Regions from separate parts of the Pseudomonas sp. MF08831 genome, predicted to be linked through region 3. Evidence: predicted binding sites of a transcription regulator. Region 3 holds the regulator's gene; each other region holds the start of a gene.
The links. The regulator FliA, encoded in region 3, starts transcription of late flagellar genes. The targets are predictions, from matches to a motif close to CTAAAGTTTNNNNNNNNNNNGCCGNTAA.
Positions count from the first base shown of each region.

Region 1: the regulator FliA is predicted to act here: its motif matches at 6,104-6,131, upstream of AC19YS_RS03345 (methyl-accepting chemotaxis protein).
Region 2: the regulator FliA is predicted to act here: its motif matches at 7,911-7,938, upstream of flgM (flagellar biosynthesis anti-sigma factor FlgM).

Region 1 is NZ_JCBCUX010000001.1:707,872-718,212, reverse strand. It holds gene AC19YS_RS03365 (class I SAM-dependent methyltransferase) at 1-2,016, opposite strand, end outside; gene AC19YS_RS03360 (ABC transporter ATP-binding protein) at 2,009-3,331, opposite strand; gene AC19YS_RS03355 (ABC transporter permease) at 3,328-4,122, opposite strand; gene AC19YS_RS03350 (mannose-1-phosphate guanylyltransferase/mannose-6-phosphate isomerase) at 4,256-5,698, opposite strand; gene AC19YS_RS03345 (methyl-accepting chemotaxis protein) at 6,161-7,726, shown strand; gene AC19YS_RS03340 (alpha/beta family hydrolase) at 7,829-8,521, opposite strand; gene ccoN (cytochrome-c oxidase, cbb3-type subunit I) at 8,601-10,034, shown strand; gene ccoO (cytochrome-c oxidase, cbb3-type subunit II) at 10,045-10,341, shown strand, end outside.
Region 2 is NZ_JCBCUX010000001.1:503,297-513,637, reverse strand. It holds gene AC19YS_RS02440 (ribonucleoside-diphosphate reductase subunit alpha) at 1-429, shown strand, start outside; gene AC19YS_RS02435 (hypothetical protein) at 518-1,609, opposite strand; gene flgE (flagellar hook protein FlgE) at 1,799-3,109, opposite strand; gene flgD (flagellar hook assembly protein FlgD) at 3,141-3,875, opposite strand; gene flgC (flagellar basal body rod protein FlgC) at 3,892-4,344, opposite strand; gene flgB (flagellar basal body rod protein FlgB) at 4,348-4,755, opposite strand; gene cheR (protein-glutamate O-methyltransferase CheR) at 5,190-6,017, opposite strand; gene AC19YS_RS02405 (chemotaxis protein CheV) at 6,061-6,993, opposite strand; gene flgA (flagellar basal body P-ring formation chaperone FlgA) at 7,075-7,833, shown strand; gene flgM (flagellar biosynthesis anti-sigma factor FlgM) at 7,976-8,299, shown strand; gene AC19YS_RS02390 (flagella synthesis protein FlgN) at 8,348-8,818, shown strand; gene AC19YS_RS02385 (flagellar brake protein) at 8,915-9,664, shown strand; gene AC19YS_RS02380 (MFS transporter) at 9,725-10,341, opposite strand, start outside.
Region 3 is NZ_JCBCUX010000016.1:124,678-135,018, forward strand. It holds gene flhB (flagellar biosynthesis protein FlhB) at 1-1,038, shown strand, start outside; gene AC19YS_RS27075 (S1 domain-containing protein) at 1,354-1,554, shown strand; gene AC19YS_RS27080 (cold-shock protein) at 1,597-1,800, shown strand; gene flhA (flagellar biosynthesis protein FlhA) at 2,203-4,317, shown strand; gene flhF (flagellar biosynthesis GTPase FlhF) at 4,329-5,645, shown strand; gene fleN (flagellar synthesis regulator FleN) at 5,752-6,585, shown strand; gene fliA (RNA polymerase sigma factor FliA) at 6,582-7,322, shown strand; gene AC19YS_RS27105 (chemotaxis response regulator CheY) at 7,491-7,865, shown strand; gene AC19YS_RS27110 (protein phosphatase CheZ) at 7,884-8,672, shown strand; gene AC19YS_RS27115 (chemotaxis protein CheA) at 8,684-10,341, shown strand, end outside.

The DNA of each region.
Region 1 (10,341 bases), on a different contig from region 3:
CAAGTGACGCTTGTGCTCTTCCGAACGCAGAAGCTGTTCAGTCAGGGTCTCCACCTGCAAACCGAGATGCCTGGGATGACCTTCCAGATATTCAACCTGCGCGTGAGCCCCTTCAGCGTCCACACGCAGTGAATCACGCTCCATCTCCAGTTCACCAGCGCGATGCTCCAGCCCCTTGATCTGATCCTCAAGGGCTATTCGGCGCTGTTGCTCCATTTCGTATTGCAGCGCAACCTGCTGATGCCCTTTATAAAGCTCCAGCAATTCGTTAGTTGCCTGCCTGGCTTGATCACGCAATACGTCGTTTAACGCTTCAGCCGACAGGCGCTTGAGTTCCGCCTGCGTTGCGCGATTTATACTCTCCCGCAATGCTATTTCAGTCTCCTGGCTGCGGCGCTCGGCTGATTGAATCCGAAACCCCGCCTCCTGGAGTTGAAGGCGTTGTTGCTCAGCAACGGTTTCGCTGTAGATCGCACGGCGCTCGAAATCCCTCACCCCCCCTTGGGCATCAAAAGCGATTTCGGCGACCTGCTCCAAGCGACTTCGCACTTTTTCAAGTTGCGCTTCCATTTCGTAACTATTCCCTAGCAATTTGCCATCTAAGTTTTTTATATAGCCACTGTGCTGACCAAGCGCTTCTTCAATCGCTTGCATCCAAAGATCTTCTGTCTTTTCTGCACTACCATCAGCGGATGCTTCACTTAAAGCATCCAGATGCTCAAGCATGAGTCGGAAGCTCCATTGCTGTACCGGCACCACCCACAATCCCGTTGCCCAGCTACGAAAAGGCTGCGGCAAGTTAAATGGCGCGATCGTGATTTGCCGGATAGGCGCCGGATCAACAACGTGCCCCGTTGCCAACTCATGTACAAAGACCATAAAGGACAAATAAATATTATGAGGCCAGACACAGTCTTTGAAATCTTCAGATATCGCACCATAGTCTATAACCCGCGCACCTGAATCCGGTGTGACGACGATATTCCAAGCACGAAAATCACTGTGATACAGCCCAGCAAGCTCAAGCTTTGTCAGTTGATCCAATACTTCTCTGAGTACCTTCTTTCGGTCTAAGGACGGATCATTCAATACATCGAGCAAAAGGTCGCCCTGGAACCTCTGCATGACCACCCAGCCTTCGCTTTCACTTTCAGAACTTGCAAAGACCTCGGCAACCGGGTATTCCAGCGGTGCGCTGGTCAAAAATGCTTTTTCTCGATGAAACTCGACACGGTTGTGTTCGGCACGCGTCCCGATGAAACGATAAAGTTTAACGACTTCTCGTTCGCTGAAAAAATAACGACGTGTTCCCTCATGCGTATTTTTTGCTAACGCGTGGGACTCGGTGCTCCACGTATCAAACTTCCCCGCTTTACCCTCCACGGTCCAGTAATGGTTACTGGCGAAATACAAAGGGCGCTGCACACTGGTCAAGTGGGTCTGACAGCGAGCCATTTCACGAACACAATGGACAGACTCCAACAACACCATAGGGTCTTCAGGCTGGGAAGTTGCCCAATACAAGTCGCCCTCTCGCAATGCAATCTCAAGAATCAGCGCACCACACATCTCAGCAGCACGCTGAAAAAGCCGCTTGACCTCGTCAATACCACGCTCATGAATGACGTGATGAAAAACACTCAGCCCCAACACGAGGTCGTATTGCCCAGACTCAAGACGGTCAATAACGTCCTCAACACGTCCTACTTCAAAAACGGCGTCCAATTCGGAATGCTCGTCTGAAAGCGCCGAACATACGTCGACATTCTTATCGAGAAAGTCCACACCTCGAACCGACGCGCCTCGGCTGGCAAGGCTAAGACTGAAGTAGCCTTGGGCACAGCCCAAGTCCAGCACTTTAAGGGGGCGGCCGAGATGGGCTTGCAGCGCCTCATAAATGCCAACGATAACGTCCAGCCTGTCTGCACACGGCCGTGACACATGATCAGAAAGGTCTGAATGGCCAAAGATCGGCTGATAAACTTCAGGTAAATCGGCTACCAATTGTTCAATCATTTACAACAACCTCAACGCCTAACGCATCCTGATACTCAACATTAAACGTTGCGCCCATATCAGAAATCCCCCAAAACTGAACAGCCCTGCTGATTTTCAACATAACCGAATCATAACGCCGATCCAACGGTATTAGGTCGCCTGCCAGCGGGTCACCGGACGACACACCAAACGACACGAGAAAGTCTCCGGCATTCAAATTGAGCGGGAGAGAAAACTTAAACATCCTGATATCACCGGCTTTCACTGAAATGACCGCCTGACCCCGGCTCGACACAAAGGAGTTAGTCCCGTACAAAAAGATGCCGTCCAGCGTCTTGATCAAAAACCCGGGCACGACACTTTCAAAATCCGCATCAAACTTGACCTTGAAATAAAAATCACCATTGGAGTTGCTTTCGATACGTGACGGAAAACGCTCACCGTCAACGATCAGCAAATAATCCAGAATCGAAGCACCGCCATGTCCCCATCGGTATTCAGATGGGTTGTACCCACCACGGCTGGCAAACACATCGCTGGTGTTCAAGAAGTCTTCATGAACGAGGCCTGGGCTGGCGACATCGGCTTGGTGCCCTGCGCCTTTTTTCTTGCCAAACAGCTCATCCAGGTAACGGTTAGTGACCTCCCGAGAAGGGCCGTCAAGCTCGACGTGGCCATTCTTCAACAAGATAGCTCGTTCACAATGCCGAACAATGTCATCAGCACTGTGCGAGACCAGAATCAGGGTCATGCCCTCATCGCGATATTGCTTGATGCGCTTAAAACACTTGGCTTGAAAGTAACTGTCGCCGACAGAAAGGGCTTCGTCGACGATGAGGAGATCGGGTTTGAACGCTGTCGCTACTGCGAAAGCAACACGCATTTGCATGCCGCTGGAATAGGTTCTCACCGGCTCATCAAAGTACTCACCGATTTCGGCGAAGGCCTCGATATCTGGCATCGCCTCCTCGATCTCGAATGCGCTGAACCCCATCAAGCCTGCTGAGTGATATACGTTCTGGCGCCCACTCAGTTCCGGAGTGAACCCCATGCCTAATTCTAAAATGGCAGCGATACGCCCATTGATCTGCACACTGCCCTCTGTGGGTTGCAGTGTACCGGTGATCATTTTGAGCAACGTGGATTTACCCGCACCATTCTGGCCCACAATGCCAATAGACTCGCCAGGGCGTATTGTAAAATTCACCCCCCGCATTACCCAGTGCTCTTCACTGGGTTTTATTGGCAAGCCAAACCAACGACCGATGCGTTGAAACTCTGAGGCATAAACGCGGTAAGCCTTGCCCAGGTTGCTGACACTTAAAAGGCTCATAGCACATCCACCATTTCTGGCGCAGCACGCCTGAACATCATTAAGCCTAACAACATCAACAAGATCGCAATAACCGTAGGAACTATCAGCCCATCGAGGTTCGGCATCCGCGCGTGTACCAGCGCGTCATGGTAAGCAGTGACAACGGGGTACATGGGGTTGTAGTCCATCAAGCCTTTGAAATCGTCGGGAATAATGTTGTCCGGGTAAACGATCGGGGTAAACCAGAACCAGGCCTGCAGGACAATAGGCACAACTTGGCCGGTGTCGCGTACAAATACATTCAATATACCAAGCACCAGGCCAATACCCACCGCTAAGGCAGTGACGACGACCGTCAGCGGTATGACCCACAGAATTTGCACGCTCAGTGACTGACCGAGGAGCGCAAAAACCAACAACAATGCCACGAAGAGCAGCCCGTAGTTGAGCAAGCAGGAACCCACCGTAATCACCGGCAAAGTGATGCGCGGAAATCGCATTTTCTTCATCAGGTTTCCCTGATCGATGAATAGCGTCAAGCAACGACCGATGATTTCAGAGAACAGGCTCCAGGCCAGAACGCCGGCCATCAGATAAAGCGCATAGGCATATTTATTATCAATACCCGGCAACTTCGCCGCCAGCACGTTGGACAGCACCAGCGCATAAATCGCAACCTGCGCCAGCGGGTTAATAATCATCCACAGCCCGCCCAAACGACTTCGGGCAAAACGGGCAACGAACTCATTACGAATGGACGACCAGACGAAGCCGCGGTACTCCCAAAGGCTTCTAAACAACCCCAACATCGCTGACTCCTGAAAAAAAGGTCAGGCGTACGCCTGACCTACTGCAACACCTACCACCGGCTCCAAACCCTCATGCTTCAAGCATTAAGAGTGCAAAACACGAGCCACTAGCCATATCTCTTCGGGCGCCTGATCAGCCAGCAACCCGGCCGTAGATATCCTCAAACCGGACGATATCGTCTTCACCTAGATAATCGCCGCTCTGCACCTCGATCAACACCAGATCGATAACACCTGGGTTCTCCAGGCGATGGGTATGACCTGCCGGGATGAACGTTGATTCATTTGTGTTGAGCAAAAATTCGCGATCGTTGTTAACAACGCGCGCCATGCCGCTCACCACAATCCAATGTTCGCTCCGGTGATGGTGCATCTGGAGTGACAGCGATGCTTGGGGCTTGACCACAATGCGCTTGATCTTGAAGCGCTGGTCTTCTTCCAGTGTCGTGTAAGCGCCCCAAGGACGGCGGACCGTGGTGTGATCGAGGTGCGAGCAATGCCCGTTCTGCTTCAACTGCGCCGTGATCGCTTTGATGTCTTGTGCGTGGTCTTTGTGTGCGACCAGCAGTGCATCCGGCGTATCGACGATGATCAGATCCTCAACCCCTACCAACGCTGCCAGACGACGCGGGCTACGCACGTAGTTATTGGAGGAGCCGTGAAAAATGACTTCACCCTCAACACGGTTACCTTGCTCATTAGCTGGCGACAGCTCGCTCATGGCGTTCCAAGAGCCGATATCACTCCAGCCGATATCACAAGGCACCGTTGCTACCTTGCTTGAGCGTTCCATCAGTGCGAAGTCGATGGAAATATCCGGAACCTTGGCAAAGCTCTCGGGCTCCAGGTGCAGGCTGCGATGGCTGGTGCCAGTCATCGTGCCGGAACCTGCCAGGCACAGGTCTACGGCACTGGATACATCCGGTGCGCAGAGGGCCATTTCTTCAATCAGGGTACCGGCGCGGAAACAGAACATGCCGGAGTTCCAGAAGTACTCACCTGACGCCAGATAGCCTTGGGCAGTTTCCAGGTCTGGCTTCTCGACGAAGCGCTTGACCTTGAAGCCTTTGCCGAGGGGGCTGTCGTTGTCTTTCTGGATATATCCGTAACCGGTTTCCGGAAACTCCGGCTTTACGCCAAACGTCACCAGCCAGCCATCTTTGGCCAACGCGGAGGCGGTAGAAACCGCATCGGCAAACGCCGCTTGATTTCCGATCAGGTGGTCAGCTGGCAGCACCAGCATGATGGCATCTGCCCCGTGAGTGCGCGCAACTTCTTGAGCAGCCAGCGCAACGGCCGCTGCAGTATTACGCCCAAAGGGCTCAAGAACAAAACTGAGGTTCGTGAATTGAGGTGCTTGTGCGCCGTATTCATCGAGCGTTTTGAAATAGAGATCACGATTGGTGATCGTCAGCACTTCGCTGACTGCGTCCAGCGCCAAGGCACGCCCGTAGGTTTTGCGAATCAGATTTCCGCCATCCGGCAATTCGATGAATGGCTTAGGATGCGCTGAACGAGAGACAGGCCACAGGCGGCTGCCCGCACCGCCGCAAATAATAACTGGAACAAATGTCACTTTTTGTAGCTCCTTTACGTACTGCAACTTCATGTCGACTGCCGCTCTCGCCCCCTCGGCGCGACAAATTCGAAAACAAAGTAGCGTAGAGACTTTCAGCTATATAAGGTCAGATCGCAGAGGCGCTTTGGGGGAAATAGAGTATTTTTCGTACAAATTAGCCTTAATATTCTTAATTATATTGTCATTTATGTCTAGGACAACACGGATTAATCCGACAGCTAAAGCTATTTTTCTTCTCCATAAAAACGCTTTCTGCCTGAAACGTGTCACTTTTCTTCCCGACACGCTTATTCACCCGCTCAACCGGCGTCGAAACCTTTAGCCCACCCTGGTACAGACCTTTCGCAGATGCTGTCGTTTTTCAGTGTGCGACTCTGACTCCACCGCAGCTCAGAAAATTCCCTCAATAATTACCGAAACGTGCCGATACCCCATCAAAGCCTTGCGGATTGAACAATCATGCGTAATAACCAACCCGTTACCCAGCGCGAACGTACCTTCCCCGCTCAGCAACGGTTGATCTCCACCACAGACGCCAAAGGTGTGATCACCTACTGCAACGACGCCTTTGTCGAAATCAGTGGGTTCACCCGTGACGAGTTGATCCGTGCCCCGCACAACCTGGTGCGTCACCCGGATGTGCCGTCGGCCGTGTTCGCGCACATGTGGTCCACGCTCAAACAAGGCTTGCCATGGATGGGCATCGTCAAGAACCGCTGCAAGACCGGCGATCATTACTGGGTTAACGCCTATGTAACGCCGGTTTTCGATGGCAACCAGGTGATCGGCTACGAATCGGTGCGCATCAAGCCCACCGCCGAGCAGATTCGCCGGGCCGAAGCGCTCTACCAACGCATCAACCAGGGCAAGTCGGCCGTGCCTCAGCGCGACAAATGGCTGCCGGTGCTGCAAGACTGGCTGCCTTTTATTCTGGTCAGCCAGCTCAGCTTCATGATCGGTGCGTCGCTCAACTCCCACTGGGGCTTTGCCCTGGCGGCGGGGCTGTCGGTGCCACTGGGCCTGCTGGGCCTGAGCTGGCAGCAACGCGGCCTCAAGCGTCTGCTGCGCCTGGCGGAGCAGACTACGTCCGACCCGCTGATCGCGCAGATGTACACCGACAGCCGTGGCGCACAAGCGCGGCTGGAGATGTCGATTCTCAGCCAGGAGGCGCGTCTGAAGACGTGCCTTACTCGCTTGCAGGATACGGCCGAGCACCTCAACGATCAGGCAGCGCAGTCCAACACCCTGGCGCACAACAGCTCCAGCGGCCTGGAACGCCAGCGCGTGGAAACCGAGCAGGTCGCCACCGCCGTCAACCAGATGGCAGCGACAACCCAGGAAGTGGCCAGCCACGTGCAGCGCACGGCGGACGCTACCCAGGAAGCCAATCGCCTGACCGGTCGCGGTCGCGACATCGCCGGGGAAACCCGTGAAGCGATCCAGCGCCTGTCGGTCGCCGTGGGTGAAACCGGTGTAACCGTCACCCAGCTGGCCAAGGACAGTGATGAAATCGGCGGCGTGGTGGACGTGATCAAAGGCATCGCCGACCAGACCAACCTGCTGGCATTGAACGCCGCCATCGAAGCCGCCCGTGCCGGCGAAATGGGCCGTGGCTTTGCAGTGGTGGCTGACGAAGTCCGTCAACTGGCGCAGCGTACCGCCGAGTCCACCGGGCAGATCCATGCCCTGATCGCCAAACTGCAGCAGACCGCCGCTGCCGCCGTGCAAACCATGGACGCCGGGCATCGCCAGGCCGAAGAAGGTGTGGCGCGCGTGATGGAGGCGGATCAGGCGCTGGTGGGCATCAGTGAAGCGGTGGCCAACATCACCGACATGACCACGCAGATTGCCGCCGCCACTGAAGAGCAAAGCGCCGTGGCCGAAGAGATCAGCCGCAATATCAGCACGATTGCGCTGTTGGCGGATCAGACCTCGGAGCAAGCGATGAACTCGGCGCAGTTGAGTGAAGAGCTGACGCATACCGCAAATACCCAGTATTCGCTGGTGGAGCGTTTTAACCGGTAAACCGCTATCGCGGGCAAGCCCGCTCCCACATTGGATGGGGTTCACATATTTCTATTTGTGAATACATTCAAATGTGGGAGCTGGCTTGCCGGCGATGAGGCCCTAAAGGCCGGCGAGAAACTCGGAGACCTTCAGCGCCGCAGCCTCCAAATGCTGCTCATGACTAAACCCCGAAGCCTTCAACGGCTTCAAATCATGATCCCCCGCCACCAGCCACATCACTTCGATGCTCGGCGACAACGCATACCCCTCCACCGCCGCCCGATTGCCCAGCGCATCGCGCTCACCCTGCACAATCAACGTCGGCGTCTTCAGACCGGCCAGATGCTCAGTGCGTGGTTTCTCGGGTTTGCCCACCGCGTAAAACGGATAACCCAGGCACACCAACCCGTCTGCACCCAATTCATCCGCCAGCAAACTGGCCATTCGCCCGCCCATGGACTTGCCGCCAACGGCCAGTGGGCCAGCAACATGGCGTCGCACCTCGGCATACACCTCGCGCCAGGCTTGCAATAGTTTCGGCGCCGGATTCGGCGGACGTTTGCCGCCGTCCAGGCGGCGCTGGGCCATGTAGGGGAATCCAAAGCGCAATACGTTCACGCCATGCCCGGCAAGGCGTGCAGCCATGTCGTTCATAAACCCCGAGTCCATGGGCGCACCGGCACCGTGGGCCAGGATCAGCGTCACAGGCGCACGCGCGCTGGAACCCGTCGCCGCATCCCACAACCAGCCGCGCTCGCGCACACACTGCGCCCATTGATCCCCGTCAATACTGGCCTTGTGCTCTTTGCCCATGCTTGCCTCGCTTTTTAGTCTGCCTATAACTCCAGCCCAAGTGCCGCATTGGCTTGGGTTGAACCGTGGATGGGGAACCATGAACACTACTTTAAGTACCGCCTATAACTACAAGGTGGTCCGCCAATTCACCATTATGACGGTGGTGTGGGGCATCGTCGGCATGGGGCTCGGGGTTTTTCTCGCTGCCCAATTGGTTTGGCCTGCACTCAACTTCGATTTGCCCTGGACCAGCTTCGGCCGCTTGCGCCCGCTGCACACCAACGCGGTGATCTTTGCCTTCGGCGGCTGCGCGCTGTTCGCCAGCTCGTTTTACTCGGTGCAGCGCACCTGCCAGACACAGCTGTTCGCGCCGAAAATCGCCGCGTTCTGCTTCTGGGGCTGGCAGCTCGTCATTCTATTGGCCGCGATCAGCTTGCCGCTGGGCTACACCAGCTCCAAGGAATACGCCGAGCTGGAATGGCCGATCGACATTCTGATCACCATCGTCTGGGTGGCCTACGCCATCGTGTTCTTCGGCACGATCATGAAGCGCAACACAAAGCACATCTATGTCGGCAACTGGTTCTTCGGTGCGTTCATCATCACCGTGGCCATTCTGCACATCGTCAACAACCTGGAAATCCCGGTCAGCCTGACCAAGTCCTACTCCCTCTACGGCGGTGCGACGGATGCCATGGTGCAGTGGTGGTATGGGCACAACGCGGTAGGCTTTTTCCTCACCGCCGGTTTCCTCGGGATGATGTATTACTTCGTGCCTAAGCAAGCCGAACGTCCGGTGTATTCCTATCGCCTGTCCATCGTGCACTTCTGGGCGCTGATCACCCTGTACATCTGGGCCGGCCCGCACCACTTGCACTACACCGCGTTGCCGGATTGGGCGCAGTCACTGGGCATGGTGATGTCGCTGGTACTGCTGGCCCCGAGCTGGGGCGGCATGATCAACGGCATGATGACGCTGTCGGGCGCCTGGCATAAGTTGCGCAGCGACCCGATCCTGCGCTTTTTGGTGGTGTCGCTGGCGTTCTACGGCATGTCGACCTTCGAAGGGCCGATGATGGCCATCAAGACGGTCAACGCCCTCTCCCACTACACCGACTGGACCATCGGCCACGTACACGCCGGCGCGCTGGGCTGGGTGGCGATGATTTCCATCGGCGCGCTGTACCACATGATCCCCAAAGTGTTTGGCCGCGAGCAGATGTACAGCCTCGGCCTGATCAACGCGCACTTCTGGCTGGCCACCATCGGCACCGTGCTCTACATCGCCTCGATGTGGGTCAACGGCATCGCCCAGGGCCTGATGTGGCGTGCGGTCAACGAAGACGGCACCTTGACCTACTCCTTCGTCGAAACCCTGGTGGCCAGCCACCCTGGCTACATCGTGCGACTGGTGGGCGGTGCAGTGTTCCTCAGCGGCATGTTCCTGATGGCTTACAACACGTGGCGCACCGTGCGCTCGGCGCCATCGCTGCAAGCCGCCGAACCCGCCACCGCCGCGCAAATGGCCTGAGGAGTCCGTGATGAAACACGAAACGATTGAAAAGAACGTCGGCCTGCTGATGCTGCTGATGGTGCTGGCCGTGAGCATCGGCGGCCTGACCCAGATCGTCCCGCTGTTCTTCCAGGACGTGACCAACAAGCCGGTCGAAGGCATGAAGCCCTACACCGCGCTGCAACTGGAAGGCCGCGACATCTACATCCGCGAAGGCTGCGTGCAGTGCCACTCGCAGATGATCCGCCCGTTCCGTGCCGAAACCGAACGCTACGGCCACTACTCGGTGGCAGGCGAAAGCGTGTGGGACCACCCGTTCCTGTGG
Region 2 (10,341 bases), on a different contig from region 3:
GTCATGATCAACGACCTGAAGTACTACGACGGTTCCGTGCAGCAGATCGAGCGCATCCCGCAAGAACTCAAAGAGCTCTACGCAACTGCGTTCGAAGTGGACACCAAGTGGATCGTTGACGCGGCCAGCCGTCGTCAGAAGTGGATCGACCAGGCGCAGTCGCTGAACCTGTACATCGCCGGCGCTTCGGGCAAGAAGCTGGACGTGACCTACCGCATGGCCTGGTACCGTGGTCTGAAAACCACTTACTACCTCCGTGCCCTGGCCGCGACCAGCACCGAGAAGTCGACCATCAACACCGGTAAGCTGAACGCTGTTTCCAGCGGCGGCAACCACGGTGATGATTCGGTTCTTGCGGCACCAGCCGGTCCAGCGCCAGTGCCAAAGGCCTGCGCGATTGATGAGCCGGATTGCGAAGCTTGCCAATAAGCTGAGCTGATCCCGGGCTTGATTGCCCGGGATTGAAAAAACCGATAGACCCTGCTGCAATGGGTTTATCGGTTTTTTTGTTTTTACGCTAAACGAATTCGTAGGCGTTGCCTTCCTGGGGAGCGCCGCCTCGCCCTCCCCACAACTCTACGCGACCGCCAATCACCGCCATTGAATGGCCGCCGTAATCCACCACGCCCAGTGCGCCGCTTGCCAGCGCTGAACTCGAAGAGTCTTTATAGAGACCATTCAATCCAAGCCGGTCCAGCGCCTCTCGCCCCATCTCGCCATTGTTCAAGCTTTGCATCGCATGCGCGAAACTCTGCTTGGCGACCTCGGGATTGTCATCAAAACCATTCCCTTCCATCTGTGCACGCTTGGCACTTACGGCGTACATGAAGTTGGCGTCGGTCATCATCGAGGGGTTATCTCCCTTGAACTGTGCGTAACTGGCGGCGTGCCTCAGTTCAGCTTTGGATAAATCCAGTTCGAAGCCATCGCGCATCTTGACGTGATAGCCACCAGCGGTCTCATGCACCTCAGCGAAAACATCAGTGGGCTTCTGCCCAAACTTCATCATCGCCCCCTTTATCGCGGCAACCGTGACGCAATTACCATCGGGCCCCTGGCTGAATCCACTCCAGATATTGTCCGGTTTCTTGCCCGGATTACTTGCGTCCGGCTTGTAGTTGAAATGCTTGGAGCCTTCGGTAATCGGCAGATTACTCATGGGCTCACTGCCGCCAAAATCGCTTGGACTAACCCGACCGCCACCGCCGCCGCCGCCGCCGCCACCGCGGTCTGGCGAGGGTGTTGGTGAAGGTGCTGGAGAAGGAGTTGGCTCATCTGCAAACAGCTCTGGAAACAGCCTCTTCAACAGCGCAAGAAAATCTGTAACCGCCTCCCGCTTCAACTGCTCAAGGATCGCTTTGAATTTTTCCTCTCCCAGCGCGTTTCGCTTTTCATTGAGCTTGTCGCGCAGGTCCTGGACAGTCTGGTTTTTGGCGGTTTTTTCGGCGTCATCCAACTGCCTGAGAAGCTGCGTGACCGCGTCTTTATCGACATCGACCGCATCCCGGCTGCCCTCTGACCGGCTGACTCCACTCAGGTACTGCCCCGCCCACCCCACGCCATAACGCACACCTCCAGCCCCCTGGCCGGACATCGACGAACTTCCCATACCGAGCCACCTTGTGATCGAACACGTTGAGGCTTGATGAGTGGGAAGAACCGTGTGGCCGGTTCCAACACGGGCCTGTCGGCTGTGATCAGGCCAGAGGTGGGAATATTCCCCGATGCCAAATGGCAGGCAAAAAAAAGCCCCTCGATCGAGGGGCTTTCGTTGCGCGTGCGCGTCAGGCCAACAGCATCAGGTCATCTGAATGATGGTCTGCATGATGGTGCTCTGAGTGGAGATGGTCTTGGCGTTCGCCTGATAGTTGCTCTGGGCCTTGATCAGGTCCACCAGCTCGTTGGTCAGGTTGACGTTGGAGTTCTCCAGGGATTTGGACACGATCGAACCCAGGGTGCCGGCTTGCGGGGTGTCGTAACCCGGCTGACCCGACGCATAGGTTTCTTTCCAAGTGGTGCCGCCCGCCGGCTGCAGGCCTTGTTCGTTGTTGAAGCTGGCCAGGGAAAGCTGGCCGATGGCCTTGCTCTGCTGGTTGCTGAAGGTCGCGAACAACACGCCGTTACCGTCAATGTTCAGGCCGGTGATCTGGCCGGTGGCGTAGCCATCGGTGACCGGTGGGTTACGGTAGGTGGCCGAGTTGTACTGGGTGATGTTGCTCATGTTGATGGCAATCCCGCCAGGGTTGGCGTTCGCACCGTTTTTGGTCCACACGCCGTTGGTCACTGTGCCCGGCACCCAGCCGGTCAGCTGCAAGGTGGTGCTGGAAGTGGTGCCCGTAACAATCCCGGTGAGCTTGCCGGAACCGTCGAAGCTCAACGTCGAGGCGACCGGCGGCGTCGAGCCTGTGCCGGTAGGCGCCGAACCGTCAGGGTTACGGCCATCGATCAGGGTGTAGGATTTCCAGGTGTTGGAATCCGTTTTCACCAGGTATTGCACCATTGGGTGGGCGTTGCCCTGGGTGTCATACAAGGTGGTGTTGTATTGAGTGCTGAACGTGGTGGAGTCAGTTGGATCAAACGGCTTGGTGGTCTGATCAATCACCGGCGACGACGAGTTCAGGTTGCTGGTGGAGTCGACTTTGGTGGAAGCCTTGGGCGGCAGGTTCGACAGGTTCAATTGCAGGTCGGTCAGCGCGCCCTTGATGATATTGCCGTCGGCGTCCGCCGCGTAGCCTTGCAGGCGCGAGGTGCCGGTGTTGTTGGTGACGTAGCCGTCTTTATCCGAACGGAAGGCACCGCTGCGGGTGTATTCCAGCGAGCCGTCACTGCCCTTCTGAACGAAGAAGCCGCCGCCCTGGATCGCCATGTCCAGCAGACCGCCGGTATTGTTGACGTCGCCCTGGGTGAACTGCTGGGAAACGGCCGCCAGGTTCACACCACTGCCGACACTGTTCTGGCCGGTGCCCAGCTTGGACGCGGCGTAGATGTCCGAGAACTCGGCACGGGACGATTTGAAGCCCGTGGTCGCGACGTTGGCGATGTTGTTGCCGGTCACGTCCAGCTGTTTGTTGGCCGCATAGAGGCCGCTAAGGCCGATGTTAAAAGACATGTTTCTCTCCTTCTGCCGTATTTAGCCGGCTCTATGTACCGATAGTCTGAATTTGCGACAGCTTGACGCTGCCCATGCCGCCGGCAAGGTTGAGCAGCATTTCGCCGCCGGTCTTGCTCAACGTCACGCTGGTCACTGTTGCCGGCAGCGAGGTCAACAAGGCAACCGAGTCGCCCGTATCATTTTTGGTGCTGGCCGCGAAGGTATAAGTCCCGGCGGGGGCGACCTCGCCTTTGTCGTCCTTGCCATCCCAGATAAAGCTGGAATCACCGGCGCTTTGGGCGCCCATGTCGAGGGTGCGGACCACGTTGCCGTCTTTGTCGGTGATCTTCACGGAGACGTTGCCCGTCGCCGCGGTCACCGCCACCGAGCCGGTCATGCTCTTGCTGGTGTCAACCATGGCCTTATCGGTCTGGGTGATGATCGAACGCCCGACCAGCGACGATGCCTGCAGCGCTTGCGAGGAACTGAAGTTGCTGGAGATCGCATTTACCGAGTCGTTCAGGGTGTTGATGCCTTCCAGGCTGCTGAACTGAGCCAGCTGGGCCACAAACGCGCCGTTGTCCTGTGGCGACAGCGGGTTCTGGTTTTTCAGCTGGGTGACCAGCAGCTGCAGGAATGCATCTTTACCCAGCGCCTGGTTACCGGTGGCCGCGCTGGCCGCCGAAGCGAGGCCGCTGTTGTCTGTCGCGGTCTTGACCTTGGAGTTGAAAAGGTCCTGAACCGGCGTGTTGGGTGTCGTAGAAGTGGTATCAACAATGGCCATTATTTGGCGCCCCTTATCACTGACCCAGGGTCAGGACCTTCTGCATCATGGTTTTGGCGGTGTTCATCATTTCCGCGTTGGTTTGGAACGAGCGGCTGGCGGAAATCATGTCGGCCATTTCCTCGACCACGTTGACGTTGGGGTAGTACACGTAACCCTTTTCGTTCGCGGCGGGATGGTTGGGTTCGTAGCGGGCTTCCAGATTGCTTTGGTCTTCGACCACGCCAAGCACCTGCACGCCCTGGCCTGCGGCATCCTGGTTCTGGAACAGCGAGTCGCCGCTACCGCTTTGGCCACTCTGGCCGTCCTGAAACATGGTGGCGAACACCGGGTGACGGGCACGGTAGGTCTGGTCAATGCTCGAAGACACGGTCTCGGCGTTGGCGATGTTACTGGCGACGGTGTTCAGGCGCGTGGTCTGCGCGCTCATGCCACTGCCGGCAATATTGAAAACACTGGCTAAGGACATGGCTTACTCTCCACGCAGGGCTGACATCAGCCCTTTGAATTTGCTGTTGAGCAGGGTGAAGCTGGCCTGGAAGTTCACCGAGTTTTCGGCGTAGGCCGATTGCTCCAGCTGGGCGTCGACGGTGTTCTGGTCGATCGATGGCTGCATCGGCGTGCGATACAGCAACGACTCGTCACCATTGCTCAAGCCTTGCGCTTCGATATGACGGCTGTTGGTCATGTTCAAGGCGAAGGTGCCGTTCTTGGTCTTGTCCTGCTGTGCGGCGAGCACGGCAGAGAAGTCCAGGTCCCGAGCCTTGTAGTTCGGGGTGTCGGCGTTGGCAATGTTGTTGGCCAGGACTTCGGCACGCTGGGCGCGGAAGCCCAGGGCTTGTTCGTGGATACCGAGCGCTTTATCGAAGCTGATGCTCATGGCGGAAACCTTTAGGCTGACCTGCTTTTCGTAACAGGGTTATAGCAAGGCGCATGCCAATTCCATCGGGACCCGTAATTCAAGGGTTTGCGGGGAGTTTGCCGGTGGCAATGCCAGAAAAGCGGCAACGGCCTTCCGCGTGGCGCCAGTAAAGCGGCAATACCGGTTGCCGCTTTTATGCAGACTGCCGGTAGTGCCACGGCTGATTGAACGCCAGGCTCAGCAGGCAGCCCTTCAATACAGCGGCCTGAACACTGATCATTGCGTCGCCTGGGTTCGAACAGGATTCGGCGAAGCGCTTTGCGGCTGAACACCTGGTGACGGTCGCCGACGCCAGCGCTCAGGCAGTCATCGAGATGAAGCCTGCCGAATCGCGCGCATTAAAAAACGGGAGGCCTTTGGGGGCCTCCCGTTTTTTTATGCTCATGGGCCGATCACTTGGCCTGGTAAATGATACCGGGACTGCACTGCACCATCTGGTAATGGTCCGGCAACCCATTGAGCGCCTCGGACGCACCGAGGAACAGGTACCCACCACGCTTGAGCGTGCCGTGGATGCGCAACAGGATGTCTTTCTTCACTTCGGCCGAGAAATAGATCAGCACGTTGCGGCAGAACACCATGTCGAACTTGCCCAGGCTGGCGTAGCTGTCGAGCAGGTTGAACGAACGAAACTCTACCCGGCTCTTGATCGGTGCCTTGACCGCCCAGCGTCCCGCCCCTTTGGGGTCGAAGTAACGTTGCAGGCGCTCCTGAGACAAACCACGGCCCAAGGCCAGGCTGTCGTACTCACCGGTCTTGCAATTGGTGAGCATGGTGCCGGACAAGTCAGTGGCGACAATCTGCGCCCCGGCCTTCAACTGGCCCATGTTAGTGCGCTCGAACTCGTCGATGGACATCGAGATCGAGTACGGCTCCTGCCCCGAGGAGCAAGCGGCCGACCAGATACGCAAGCGCTGGCCCGGACTGGCCTTGATGGCCTCCGGCAGCACTTTGTTCTTGAGCACTTCGAAGGGGTAGGTGTCACGAAACCACAGGGTTTCGTTGGTGGTCATGGCATCCACCACCATTTCCTTGAGCCCACTGCGCGGCTGGCCCTGAATACGCTGGACCAACTCGCCCAGGGACTTGATGCCCTGCTGCTCCATCAGTTTGTTGAGACGGCTGGATACCAGGTACTGCTTGTTTTCACCGAGCAATATGCCACAGGCTTTTTCCAGGAAGATCCGGAACTGTTCGAAATCCAAATTACCCGTAGACAATGATACCGCCTCTTAAATCGTGTGACCGCCAGGGGAACTCCCCTTAGCCGTGATCTGCTGCCTTGATCCGGTCGACTACCCGGGATGCCAGGTCATCAGGACGGAATTTGGCCAGAAAGTCATCGGCACCGACCTTCTTGACCATCGCCTGATTGAATACGCCCGACAACGAAGTATGCAGGATGATATGCAGTTTTTGCATGCGTGGATCGTTGCGTATCTCGGCCGTGAGCGTGTAGCCATCCATTTCCGGCATCTCGATGTCGGAGATCATCATCAAAAATTCTTCTTCCGGCTTCTTGCCTTCGTCCACCAGCTTGCGCAGGTAATCCAGGGCCTGGCGACCGTCGTTGAGGGCCACCACTTCCACGCCGACGGTTTGCAGGCAACGGCTCACCTGTTTGCGCGCGACCGAGGAATCGTCCACGGTCAGCACGCGCAGCGAGATTGCCTTGTGCGCCGTTTCGGCGTCGACGACGCCCACCGAAATCGATTCGGATGTCGGTGCCACTTCTGCGAGGATCTTCTCCACGTCGATGATTTCCACCAACTGGTTATCGACCCGAGTCACCGCCGTCAGGTAGTGATCGCGCCCCGTGCCCTTGGGCGGCGGGTGGATTTCCTCCCAGTTCATGTTGACGATGCGTTCCACCGAGCGCACCAGGAAACCCTGGGTCTTGGTGTTGTATTCGGTAATGATCACGAACGGATTCTGGCGGTCCTGCAGCCCCGCAGAGCCGGTGGCCAAGGCCAGGTCAAGAATGGGGATGGTCGCACCACGAATGTTGGCCACGCCACACACCACCGGACTGGACTTGGGCATGATCGTCAGCTTGGGACACTGCAACACTTCCCGCACTTTAAACACGTTGATGCCGTACAGCTGCTTGCCGTCCAGGCGAAAAAGCAACAACTCCAGGCGATTCTGCCCTACCAGCTGTGTGCGCTGGTTTACTGAATCCATTACTCCTGCCATGCCCAGACTCCTACGCAAAAACCTTAGGGGTACGACGCGTACCCAACACTAAACGGCACGAGCTTTGCTATTTATTGATTTATGAACCTTAAAACGACAGTTTCCCGACGCATCCCACGCTACCGCAGAGTTGTCTGCGTCTGGCTGGCATTGCTTGCCTTGGGCGCAGGCACCACGGCCCGTGCAGATAATGTCACCTTGCCTGATCTCCTTATCGGCGTCACTCAAGGCTTTCTTGAATTCACTGTAGAAGATTATCTGACGACCACGCAGGCGCCGGGGCGTTATGAAATTCAGGTGAACCCGCTGGACCCGCGCCTGCGCATGCCCATGTGCGACAAGGAATTGACAGCCACGCTGGAAAGCCCCGCCCAGCCCATCGGCCGCGTGACGGTCAAAGTGCGCTGCGACGGTGCCTCGCCCTGGACCGTGTTCGTCCCGGCGCAGGTCAAACTGTTTCGTGATGTAGTGGTTGTCACACGTCCGCTCAAACGGACGGGCATCATCGGGTTTGAAGACGTTGCGCTGCGTGAACGGGATATCAGCTCGATCAATCAGGGTTATCTCACCTCGGTGGACCAGGCCGTCGGGCAAAAACTTACCCGACCAATGGTCACCGACCAAGTGATTACGCTGGTGCATCTGGAACAGGCTGAGGTGATTCGCAAGGGCGACCAGGTGGTGATTTCCGCCAGCAGCGGCGGGCTGACGGTAAAGATGCCGGGCGAGGCGCTGTCCAATGGCGGCATGAGCGAACAGATTCGGGTCAAAAACCTCAATTCCAATCGCGTGATCAAGGCACAGGTGATGGCGCCAGGCCAAGTCGAGGTCGCTTTATAGATCACTGGTATCAAGCGCCAGCTTTTCCTACACTGTGCGTTGGATGTCGACCTGTACAGGTTTATTGTCAATCGAGCCTAAAGTTTGTCCGGGTATGGCCGAAAACATGGCAAGCGTCCAAATACCCAGAGGTTTTTTTATCATGGTCATCGATTTCAGTCGTTTGAATAACACCCCGGCATTGCCCGGCAATACGCGCACCAGCGGTGCCAAGGACAGCGTAGAAGCCAAGGCCCAGCCAGCGCCCGCCAAGACCGAACAGGCCGGCGCCAGCCAGAGCGGGGAATCGGTTCACCTGAGCAATGAGGCTCAACAGTTGCAAAAGGTCACTGACTCGCTGCGCGACCAGCCGGTTGTCAATAAAGCCCGTGTGGCCGAGTTGAAACAGGCCATCGCCGATGGCAGCTATAAAGTCGACAGCAACCGTGTAGCCAGCAAGCTGCTCAACTTCGAAGCCGAGCGCTAGGCGAAGGCCTGCGCAGGGCTTTTGGACGCTTAAAACCCAAGGCCAGCCATGCACCACGACGAACATTTGCTTCAACTGATCATTGATGATCTGGCGCCGACGCAACATCTGCTCGAGCTGCTAAAGGAAGAATCCCTGGCCCTGTACGGCCGGGACATGCGCTTGCTGGAAGAAATCCTGGCGCGCAAGCAGTCGCTGATTGTGCTGCTTGAACAGCATGGCAAAAAGCGCAGCGAAATTCTTGTCAGCCTGGGCCTCCCGGCTGATCACGACGGCCTCGCACAACTGGCCAGCCACTCTTCGGTGGGCGATCAGTTGCTGGCGCAGAGCACCGCACTTAATCAATTGCTTGCCCAGTGCCAGGAAGCCAACCTGCTCAACGGTCAGTCGATCCAGCTGCAGCAAGCGACGACTGCCAACCAGTTGCGCATACTTCACGGCGGAGAACCCCCGGCGCTGTACAACGCCCAGGGTTCCACCTCGCGCCTGGTGAAGCCAAGCACCCGCAGCCAAGCCTGACAGTGGTTTACAGCGCGCCCTATCCAAGGCGCGCTACATGCTGGCAAAATGCCGGTTCTTGCGTGTAGTCGTATTTTGTCTGGAGATGGAAGAACCGTGTTCAACGCCCTTAATGCGGAAGATGCTCCGCAGCCACCCAAGGTGCTCGCCACGCCTCTGGAAATCGCCAGCACATTGCGGATGCTGCAAGAAAGCCATGATCCACTGATCATTACATTCCATGAACGCAGCCAGCGCTTTCAGAGCTACCTGGTGGACGTTGACCGGGACAGCAAGACGCTGATCCTGGACGAAATGATTCCGCGTGACGGTGAACGCTACCTCGAGAAGGGCGAACCTTTCCGCATCGAAGGCTTCCACGATGGCGTACGCGTCGCCTGGGAAAGCAACGGCACACTGACCATCAGTGAAAAAGACGGCCACCGCATCTACACCGGCAGCATGCCCGACGAGGTGGTCTACCACCAACGCCGCAATGCCTTTCGCGCGGCGTTGAAGCTGGCACAACTGGTCAGCATCGAACTGGGCGGCGAGAAGCTCAAGGCGCCGATCAGCGGCAAGCTCCTGGACATTTCCGCCACCGGCTGCAAATTGCGCTTTGAAGGCGACATTTCCGAGCGCCTGCAACTGGGCCAGGTCTATGACCGTTTTATTGCCGCCCTGCCCTTTGGCAGCATGACCACCTCTGTCGAGCTGCGTTACCTGCACTTCGAAGACAAGATCAACACCACCTTCGCCGGTGTGCGCTTTCACAACATGAGCGGGCTGGTGCAGCGCCAGGTGGAGCGGTTTGTGTATCAGCTGCAGCGCGAGGCGCGACGCTTTGACAAGGACGACGATCTCTAAGCGTTAACGATCGGGGCAAAAAAACGGGCAGATCCTGATGGGATCTGCCCGTTTTTGCATTCAGGGGCGCGCCCTGCTCAAATCGTGAGGGTGTTCCTCCGGCCCCAGAGGTTCCGGCGGGCCTTCGAAGGCTGGCTCGTCTGCGGTCGGCTGTGGATCAGCGTCAGGTTCAGGATCGGGCACGGTAGTCTGCATTTGCTCCTGCACCACCGCCTCATCTACCCGGGGATCCAGGCATGCCACCAGCGGCGAGCTGGACATGCTGTCAGGCATCGCCACGTGGTGCAGCGGCGCATCGTCCACTTGGTGCAGGTTGGTCACCGCCTTCGGCCGGATACGCCACACCAGAATCAACGCACACAGGCTGAAAAACGCATACAACATATGGCTGCCGAAGAGCTTCATGACCACGCCCGCCAGCAACGGTCCGACACTGGCGCCGATGCCGTAGGTGACCAGCAACATCGCGGTCAACGACACCCGCCGATCGCCCTCGACGTGGTCATTGGAGAACGCCACCGCCAACGGATAAAGGCAGAACTGCACCAGGGAACACAAGAACCCGGCCACGAACAGCACTTCCAGAGGCACCTTGGTCAGCAGCGCCAGCGGCAACGCCGCCACTGCCAGGCACAAGGCAAAACACCGAATCAGCAAGGCGCGGTCATAACGGTCCG
Region 3 (10,341 bases):
CTCAATACCCTTGCAGTGATGCTGGCGGGCTCCGGTGGCCTGCTGATTTACGGCGGTGGCCTGGCGCTGGACATGATGGAGCTGATGAAGCTCAACTTCTCGCTGCCGCGTGAAGTGCTGCTCAGCCCCGGCGCCATGGGCCAGTACCTGCTGCACTCGGGCAAGATCGCGATTCTGGCGGTGCAGCCGGTGCTCATCACCTTGTTGCTGGCCGCGTTGATCGGGCCGGTGTCCCTCGGTGGCTGGCTGTTTGCCGCCGGCAGCATGGCACCCAAGTTCAGCCGCATGAACCCCGGGCCTGGGCTCAAGCGTATGTTTTCCACCAAGGCGCTGGTGGAACTGCTCAAGGCGCTGGCCAAATTCATCCTGATCCTGTTTGTGGCGTTGACGGTGTTGTCGTCAGACATCGACGACTTGCTGCGCATCGCCCATGAGCCGCTGGAGTCGGCGATCATCCACAGCGTGCAGGTGGTGGGCTGGAGCGCGCTGTGGATGGCCTGCGGGTTGATCATCATCGCCGCCGTGGATGCGCCGATCCAGCTGTGGGAAAGCCACAAGAAACTGCTGATGACCAAGCAGGAAGTGCGCGACGAGCACAAGGACCAGGAAGGTCGCCCCGAGGTCAAGCAGCGTATTCGCCAGCTGCAGCGCGAAATGTCCCAGCGCAAGATGATGGCGGCGGTGCCGGATGCCGACGTCGTCATCACCAACCCGACTCACTACGCCGTGGCCCTCAAGTACGACCCGGAGAAAGGCGGCGCGCCGATGCTGTTGGCCAAGGGCAGCGACTTTACTGCGCTGAAAATCCGCGAAATTGCCGTGGCCAACGACATTCTGTTGCTGGAGTCGCCGGAATTGGCGCGGTCGATCTTCTACTCCACCGACCTCGACCAGGAAATTCCGGCGGGCTTGTACCTGGCCGTGGCGCAGGTGTTGGCCTATGTCTATCAGATCCGCCAATACCGCGCGGGCAAGGGCAAGCGGCCTGACCCGCTCAAGGATCTGCCGATCCCGCCGGATTTGCGCCGCGATTCCTGATTCTGAATGGTTAGCGAGCGGCTTCTCGTGGGGAGCGGGCTTGCCCCGCGTTGGGCTGCGCAGCGGCCCCAATAGGCCACCGCATTCCCTCAGACCCACCGCAGCATCCGGTTTCAGGGCCGCTTCGCAGCCCCACGCGGGGCAAACCCGCTCGCTACAAAAACTTCTGCTCGCCACGATACGTTCGCCATCGGCTACCACTCGTCGTTAACCCCCGTCTACCTGTCAACTCTGACAGTAGCCAGCGCCGCCTGCTCGCGGTTCCATGGCGGCACACTGCACACAGGTCGTTGTAGAGATGCAGAGGGAGCGGTAATGGAAGCGGTAACGGGCACGATCAAATCCTATAGCCGGAAAACCGGGGAAGGCTTGATTGCACTGGATGGCGGCGATGAGCCGGTGCACGTGGATCTCAAGAGTTCGTGCGGGGTTTGGTTGAGAAAGGGCCTGCGGGTGCAATTTGCGAGGATCCATCGGCCCAAGGGCGTCTTCGCGGCGCATATCAAGATTATCTAGCGACCCGTGCGGGTCATGGAACCCGATCCAAGGAGAGCGGCAATGGCAACAGGCACAGTGAAGTGGTTTAACGCGGAGAAGGGGTTTGGTTTCATTACTCAGGATGGGGGCGGGTCTGACGTGTTCGTTCACTTTTCGGCCATCGTCAGTGAAGGGTTCAAGACGCTTGAGGAAGGTAAAAAAGTGAAATTCGACGTCGCCCAGGGGGCGAAAGGGCCGCAGGCTGAGCACGTTGAAGTCCTTTAGGCACAGGTTTTCGGTGCTGATGCTGGCGGCGAGGGTGAAGAATACGGTGGGGGAGCGGTGTACGAAGACTAGAAAGCGAGTCTCCTAGGGACAACCCCAAAACCGTCTCGGAAATTTCCTCGATAGCAGCAGATGTACACAGATCCAAATGTGGGAGCGGGCTTGCTCGCGAAAGCGGTATGTCATTCAGCAATGTTCAAGCTGAACCACCGCCTTCGCGAGCAAGCCCGCTCCCACATTTCTGAATCGATTGACACCCGGTAGGCGCGGTCGCTTGTTCGGTCATCTGAGCCTCAAAGCAAAAGTTGGAAGGCTTCTTGCAATACCGCCTTCAGGACGCGCTTCAGCGTCAAAACTTTGCTTCAAGGAACACGAGGAATACCGGTGGTAGATCGCTCTCAAATGCTCAACACGGCCCGTGGCACCCTGACTGATCTGTCGCGGGGCAACCTGGGTGTGCCGTTGTTGTTGCTGGTGATGCTGGCAATGATGATGTTGCCGATGCCGCCGTTCCTGCTCGACGTGTTTTTCACCTTCAACATTGCCCTGTCCGTCGTCGTGCTGCTGGTCTGCGTGTACGCCCTGCGGCCGCTGGATTTCGCGGTATTCCCCACCATCCTGCTGATTGCGACCCTGCTGCGCCTGGCGCTGAACGTGGCGTCCACGCGGGTGGTGATGCTCCACGGCCAGGACGGCCATGCCGCCGCCGGTAAGGTGATCCAGGCGTTCGGTGAAGTGGTGATCGGCGGTAACTACGTGGTAGGTATCGTGGTGTTCGCGATCCTGATGATCATCAACTTCGTGGTGGTGACCAAGGGTGCCGGGCGGATTTCCGAGGTGAGCGCGCGCTTTACCCTCGACGCCATGCCCGGCAAACAAATGGCGATCGACGCCGACCTCAACGCCGGCCTGATCGACCAGGGCCAGGCCAAGGCCCGTCGTCTGGAAGTGGCGCAGGAAGCCGAGTTCTACGGTTCCATGGACGGCGCGAGCAAATTCGTGCGCGGTGACGCCATCGCCGGCCTGTTGATTCTGTTCATCAACCTGATCGGCGGCATGGCCGTCGGTATCTTCCAGCACGGCATGACCTTCGGCGATGCGGGCAAGGTGTACGCCTTGCTGACCATCGGTGACGGTTTAGTGGCGCAATTGCCATCACTGTTGTTATCCACAGCCGCCGCGATCATGGTGACCCGTGCTTCGGGCTCCGAAGACATGGGCAAACAGATCAGCCGCCAGATGTTTGCCTCGCCCAAGGCGCTGGCCGTGGCCGCCGGCATCATGGCGATCATGGGCATTGTGCCGGGCATGCCGCATATCTCGTTCCTGAGCATGGCGGCCATGGCCGCTGGCGGCGCGTACCTGTTCTGGCGCAAGCAAAACCTGGTCAAGGTGCAGGCCCAGCAGGAAATCGCCCGCCAGCAGGACCTGCTGCCATCGCCGGCCCGCGCCCAGGAAACCAAGGAGCTGGGCTGGGATGACGTAACCCCGATCGACATGATCGGCCTGGAAGTCGGCTACCGCCTGATTCCGCTGGTAGACCGCAACCAGGGCGGCCAATTGCTGGCGCGGATCAAGGGCGTGCGCAAGAAGCTGTCCCAGGACCTGGGCTTCCTGATGCCCACCGTACACATTCGCGACAACCTCGACCTGGCGCCCAGCGCCTACCGCCTGACCCTGATGGGCGTGATCCTCGCCGAAGCCGAGATCTACCCCGACCGCGAACTGGCGATCAACCCCGGCCAGGTGTTCGGCACGCTCAACGGCATCACCGCCAAAGATCCGGCTTTTGGCCTGGAAGCGGTGTGGATCGAAGTCAGCCAGCGCAGCCAGGCGCAATCGCTGGGTTACACCGTGGTAGACGCCAGCACGGTGGTCGCCACGCACCTCAATCAGATTCTGTACAAGCACTCCCACGAGCTGATCGGCCACGAGGAAGTCCAGCAATTGATGGGTTTGCTGGCCAAAGCCTCGCCAAAACTGGCCGAAGAACTGGTGCCGGGCGTGCTCTCGCTGTCGCAATTGCTCAAGGTGTTGCAGGCCTTGCTCGCCGAACAGGTGCCGGTACGCGACATTCGCAGCATCGCCGAGGCCATCGCGAACAACGCCGCCAAGAGTCAAGATACCGCCGCGCTGGTGGCGGCGGTGCGGGTCGGATTGTCCCGTGCAATCGTGCAAAGCATTGTAGGGATTGAGTCTGAGCTGCCTGTGATCACCTTGGAGCCAAGGTTGGAACAAATATTGCTCAATAGTATTCAGAAGGCAGGACAAGGCCAGGAAGAGGGCGTTCTGCTGGAGCCAAGCATGGCGGAAAAACTGCAGCGTTCATTGATTGAAGCCGCGCAGCGCCAGGAAATGGCGGGTCACCCGGTGATTCTGCTGGTGGCGGGCCCGGTCCGCGCGATGTTGTCGCGGTTTGGACGTCTGGCAGTGCCGAATTTGCACGTTTTGGCTTATCAGGAAATTCCTGACAACAAGCAAGTGACTATTGTCGCGACAGTAGGGCCCAACGGCTGAGGTAGTGGGTTATGCAAGTTAAGCGTTTTTTCGCCGCCGATATGCGTCAGGCCATGAAACTGGTACGTGATGAGCTGGGCGCCGATGCCGCGATTATCGGAAACCGTCGTATTGCCGGCGGTGTCGAGCTGACGGCTGCCCTGGATTACACCCCCTCGGCGCTGGCGCCGCGTGTGCCGAACATGGAGCTCGAAGACGAGCTGCGCAAGACGGCCTCGCGGATTGTCTCGGCCCAGGCTGAATTGAGCATGCGCGGCGACAGCGATGCCAGCACCAACCGCCAGTTGTTCGCCGGCCTGCCGCTGACCGCTGCCGAGCCGCTGGTTGAACCGACCTTCAAAGAACCGCCACGTCCTGCAGCGCCGGCCCCGGCTGCCGCAGTCGACCAGCGCGTGTTCGACTCGATGCGCTTTGAACTCAACGGCCTGCGTGAGCTGCTCGAAGTGCAGCTGGGCTCGCTGGCGTGGAACCAGTTGCAAGGCAGCAAGCCGCAACAAGCCAACCTGTGGCGTCGCCTGCAACGCATCGGTCTGTCTGGCCCGTTGTCCCGCGACCTGCTGGCGCTGACCGCCGAAGTTGAAGAACCACGCCAGGCCTGGCGCATGTTGCTGGCGCACTTGGCACGCATGATCGTCACCCCGGAAATCGAACCCCTGGAAGAGGGCGGTGTGATTGCCATGGTCGGCCCGGCCGGCATGGGCAAGACCACCACCCTGGCGAAACTGGCAGCGCGTTATGTGCTCAAGTACGGCGCGCAGAATATCGCGCTGGTGAGCATGGACAGCTACCGCATTGGCGCCCAGGAGCAGCTCAAGACCCTGGGCCGCATCCTCAACGTGACGGTGACCCACGTTGACCCGGGCCAGTCGCTGGCCAATGCCCTCGACCCGCTGCTGCGCAAGCGCGTGGTGCTGATCGACACCGCCGGCCTGCAAGCCAGTGACCCGGCGCTGCGCATGCAGCTCGAAAGCCTGGCCGGGCGCGGCATCAAGTCAAAAAATTACCTGGTGCTTGCAACCACCAGCCAGAAACAGGTTCTTACCGCTGCATATCACAGCTACAAGCGTTGCGGCCTGGCCGGTTGCATCCTCACCAAGCTCGATGAAACCGCGAGCCTGGGTGAAGTGCTGAGCCTGGCCATCAGTCATGAATTACCGGTCGCCTACCTGACCGACGGGCCGCGGATCCCGGATGATCTCCATCTGCCGCGCCGTCATCAGTTGGTCAGCCGTGCTGTCAGCGTGCAAATGCAAGAAGAGCCTAGCGAGGAAGCGATGGCCGATATGTTCGCCGACCTTTACCACAACCCCGCCAAACGGGTCGGTTAAGGCCAGGATGAACACCATGAAATGTATCTACATCGATGGTCTGCAAGCGATTCACGCGGCCAAGCCATGTAGCCTGCGTCTAAGCAAGACAAGGTAAAGAAATAAAATGGGCAGCATGCATCCCGTACAGGTGATCGCGGTGACCGGCGGCAAAGGTGGCGTCGGGAAAACTAACGTGTCAGTGAATTTGTCCCTGGCCCTGGCAGAGCTTGGCCGTCGCGTCATGCTGCTGGATGCTGACCTGGGCCTGGCGAACGTCGACGTTCTGCTGGGGCTGACACCCAAACACACCCTTGCCGATGTGATCGAGGGCCGCTGCGAGCTGCGCGATGTGCTGCTGCAAGGCCCCGGTGGCATTCGCATCGTGCCGGCCGCCTCGGGCACCCAGAGCATGGTGCACCTGAGCCCGGCGCAGCACGCCGGCCTGATCCAGGCGTTCAGCGATATCGGCGATAACCTCGACGTGCTGGTGATCGACACCGCCGCCGGCATCGGCGAGTCCGTGGTCAGCTTCGTGCGCGCCGCCCAGGAAGTGCTGCTGGTGGTCTGCGACGAACCCACCTCGATCACCGACGCCTATGCCCTGATCAAACTGCTTAACCGTGACTACGGCATGAACCGCTTCCGCGTGCTGGCCAACATGGCCCAAAGCCCGCAGGAAGGGCGCAACCTGTTCGCCAAGTTGACCAAGGTCACGGATCGCTTCTTGGATGTCGCCTTACAATATGTAGGCGCAGTTCCCTATGACGAGTGTGTACGCAAGGCTGTGCAAAAGCAGCGTGCGGTCTACGAAGCGTTCCCTCGTTCGAAGTGCGCACTGGCGTTCAAGGCTATTGCCCAGAAGGTCGATACTTGGCCGTTGCCCGCCAACCCTCGGGGGCATCTGGAGTTTTTCGTCGAGCGATTGGTGCATCAGACGAGCGCAGGACCGGTGCTATGACATCCAGCGGCTACAACCTTTACAAAAAGTCGGCACGTGACAGCCAGGGCGAATTGATCGAGCGCTATGCGCCCCTGGTCAAGCGCATTGCCTATCACTTGCTGGCACGCCTGCCGGCCAGCGTGCAGGTCGAAGACCTGATCCAGGCCGGCATGATCGGTCTGCTCGAAGTGTCGACCAAATACGACGCGAGCAAAGGCGCGAGTTTCGAGACGTATGCGGGTATCCGTATCCGTGGCGCGATGCTCGATGAAGTGCGTAAAGGGGATTGGGCGCCGCGTTCGGTACACCGCAATACGCGCATGGTCAGTGACGCAATTCGCGCAATTGAAGCAAAAACCGGTCGTGACGCTAAAGATCATGAAGTTGCGGCCGAACTCCAATTGAGTCTCGACGATTACTACGGGATTTTGAACGATACCTTGGGCAGCCGCCTGTTCAGTTTCGACGACCTGTTGCAGGACGGCGAACACGAAGGGCTGCACGAGGACGGCGCGAGTGCTCATCTCGAACCGTCACGCGACCTGGAGGACGAACGTTTCCAGGGTGCGCTGGCGGAAGCGATTGCCAATTTGCCGGAGCGTGAGCGACTGGTGTTGGCGCTGTACTACGACGAAGAGCTGAACCTCAAGGAAATCGGTGAGGTCCTGGGGGTCAGCGAATCGCGTGTCAGCCAGTTGCACAGCCAGTGCGCAGCCCGCTTGCGGGGGCGATTGGGAGAGTGGCGCGCGCGCTGACAGGCAGTGTGGGGACACTGCAGACGCTACCGCGAAGGCTTCATGCCTTCGCGGGTTCGTACCGTGGTGCCCTGGGCAGTCCTTTTTGTGTAACGCCTGTTGATTGAAATGGCGCGTCCAGGTGCTGGGCGCGTTTAAGACTGCTTGGAGGTCGAATTGGACAAGAACATGAAAATCCTCATCGTTGATGACTTCTCAACGATGCGGCGGATCATAAAAAACCTGTTGCGTGACCTTGGGTTCACCAACACGGTCGAGGCGGATGACGGCATTACGGCGATTCCGATCCTCAACAGCGGGAGCATCGACTTTCTGGTAACCGACTGGAACATGCCGGGCATGACCGGTATCGACTTGCTGCGTCACGTGCGCGCCGATGAAAAACTGCGCAGCCTGCCTGTGTTGATGGTGACCGCCGAAGCCAAGCGTGAACAGATCATCGAAGCCGCCCAAGCCGGGGTAAACGGCTACGTGGTCAAGCCATTCACTGCACTGGCCTTGAAAGAGAAGATCGAAAAAATCTTCGAACGCATCGGTCATTGATGCTGCCACGGGGGAGCTATGGAGCATAAAGAAACGTCACAGGGCGACTTTGAGTCGACCCTGAAAAAGCATGCTCACCAGTTGGTCGAAAGCCTTGAAAAAGGCCAGTTCGGCGACGCGGTGCAGTTAATCCATGAGCTTAACCAGACCCGTGACCGCGGCCTGTACCAGGAAGTGGGCAAGCTCACACGCGAGCTGCACAGTGCGATCGTCAATTTTCAGATTGACCCGCACATGCCCCAGGCCGAAGAAATTTCGCAAATCACCGATGCCACCGAACGCCTGTCCTATGTGGTCAGGCTGACTGAGGCGGCGGCCAACCGCACCATGGACCTGGTGGAAAACGCCACGCCGCTGGTCAATGGCATGGCCACCGAAGCTCAGGCGCTCAGCGTTGACTGGGGCCGCTTCATGCGTCGTGAAGTGGGGGCTGAAGAGTTTCGTGAGTTGGCGCGTCGGGTTGACGCTTTTCTGTCACGCAGCGAGCAGGAAAACCGCACGGTTTCCAGCAACCTCAATGACATTCTGCTGGCCCAGGATTACCAGGACCTCACCGGTCAGGTGATCAAGCGCGTGACCCAATTGGTCACCGAAGTGGAAAGCAACCTGCTCAAACTGGTGCTCATGGCCGGCCAGGTAGACCGTTTTGCCGGCATCGAACATGACCGCGAAGCGATCCTCTCGGAAAAAGATCCACAAAAACATCTCGCCAAGGGTGAAGGTCCGCAGATTCATGCCGATAAACGTGAAGACGTTATGTCAGGTCAGGATGACGTAGATGACCTGTTATCCAGTTTAGGCTTCTAAGGAGCACCCACATGAGCTTCGGCGCCGATGAAGAAATCCTTCAGGATTTCCTTGTAGAGGCCGGCGAAATTTTAGAGCAACTGTCCGAGCAACTGGTCGAGCTGGAAAGCCGACCGGATGATGCGAACCTGCTCAATGCAATTTTTCGCGGTTTTCACACTGTAAAAGGGGGCGCCGGCTTCCTCCAGCTCCATGAGCTGGTGGAGTGCTGTCACATCGCCGAGAACGTGTTCGACATCCTGCGCAAGGGTGAGCGGCACGTCGACTCGGAACTGATGGACGTGATTCTCGAAGCGCTGGATGCGGTCAACGGCATGTTCAGCGAAGTGCGCGAACGTGCACCGATCACTGCGGCCACGCCGGAACTGCTGGCGGCCCTGGCACGCCTGGCAGAACCGGCCACGTCGGCGGCACCTGTGGCAGCGGCGCCTGAGCCGGTTGTCGAGGCTGAGCCGGATGTGACCGACAGCGAGTTCGAGCAGTTGCTCAACTCCCTCAGTGCGGTGAAGGCCGAAGCTGAAGCACCGCAAGCGCCCATTGCGCCTGCGGCGCCGACCAGCGAAGACATTACCGACGCCGAGTTCGAGTCCCTGCTTGACCAGTTGCATGGCAAGGGCCAGTTTGCCGCCGACGCCGTGGCACCTGCCGCTGCGCCGCAGGCACCAGCGGCGTCTGCCAACACCGACATTACCGACGACGAATTCGAAGCGTTGCTCGACCAACTGCATGGCAAGGGCACCTTTGCGGCCGAAGCCTTGCCGGAAGTCGCGGCCACCGCCACCGCCGCCGCACCTGCTGCCACGGCAGCACCGGCTGGCGACGGGCTGATCTCCGATCACGAATTCGAAGCCTTGCTGGATGAATTGCACGGCAAAGGCAAGTTCACCGAAGTGGCCCCGGCCGCCGCGGCGACTGCCACCCCGGTAGCCGCGAAACCTGCCCCAGCCAAAGCCGCCGCACCGGCCGCCGCCAAACCCGCTCCGGCCCCCGCAGCCGCCCCGGCGCCTGCACGGGCTGCCGCGGCGCCAGTGGCCGAGAAGCCTGCCAGTGAAGCCGAAACCACCGTACGGGTTGATACCGCACGCCTGGACGACATCATGAACATGGTCGGCGAACTGGTGCTGGTGCGTAACCGTCTGGTGCGCCTGGGCCTGAACAGCGGCGATGAAGCCATGCAAAAGGCCGTGTCGAACCTCGACGTGGTCACCGCTGACTTGCAGACCGCCGTGATGAAAACGCGGATGCAGCCGATCAAGAAAGTCTTCGGCCGCTTCCCACGCCTGGTTCGCGACCTGGCTCGTCAGCTTAAGAAAGAAATCAACCTGGAACTGGTGGGTGAAGAAACCGACCTCGACAAAAACCTGGTCGAGGCCCTGGCCGACCCGCTGGTCCACTTGGTGCGCAACGCCGTCGACCACGGCGTCGAAACGCCGGAAGAGCGCGAAGCCGCGGGCAAGTCCCGCAACGGCAAGGTGATTCTGGCGGCCGAGCAAGAAGGCGACCATATCCTGCTGTCGATCACCGATGACGGCAAAGGCATGGACCCGACGATTCTGCGCAATATCGCGGTCAAGCGTGGCGTGATGGACAAGGACGCCGCCGACCGCCTGACCGACACCGAGTGCTACAACCTGATCTTCGCCCCGGGCTTCTCGACCAAGACCGAGAT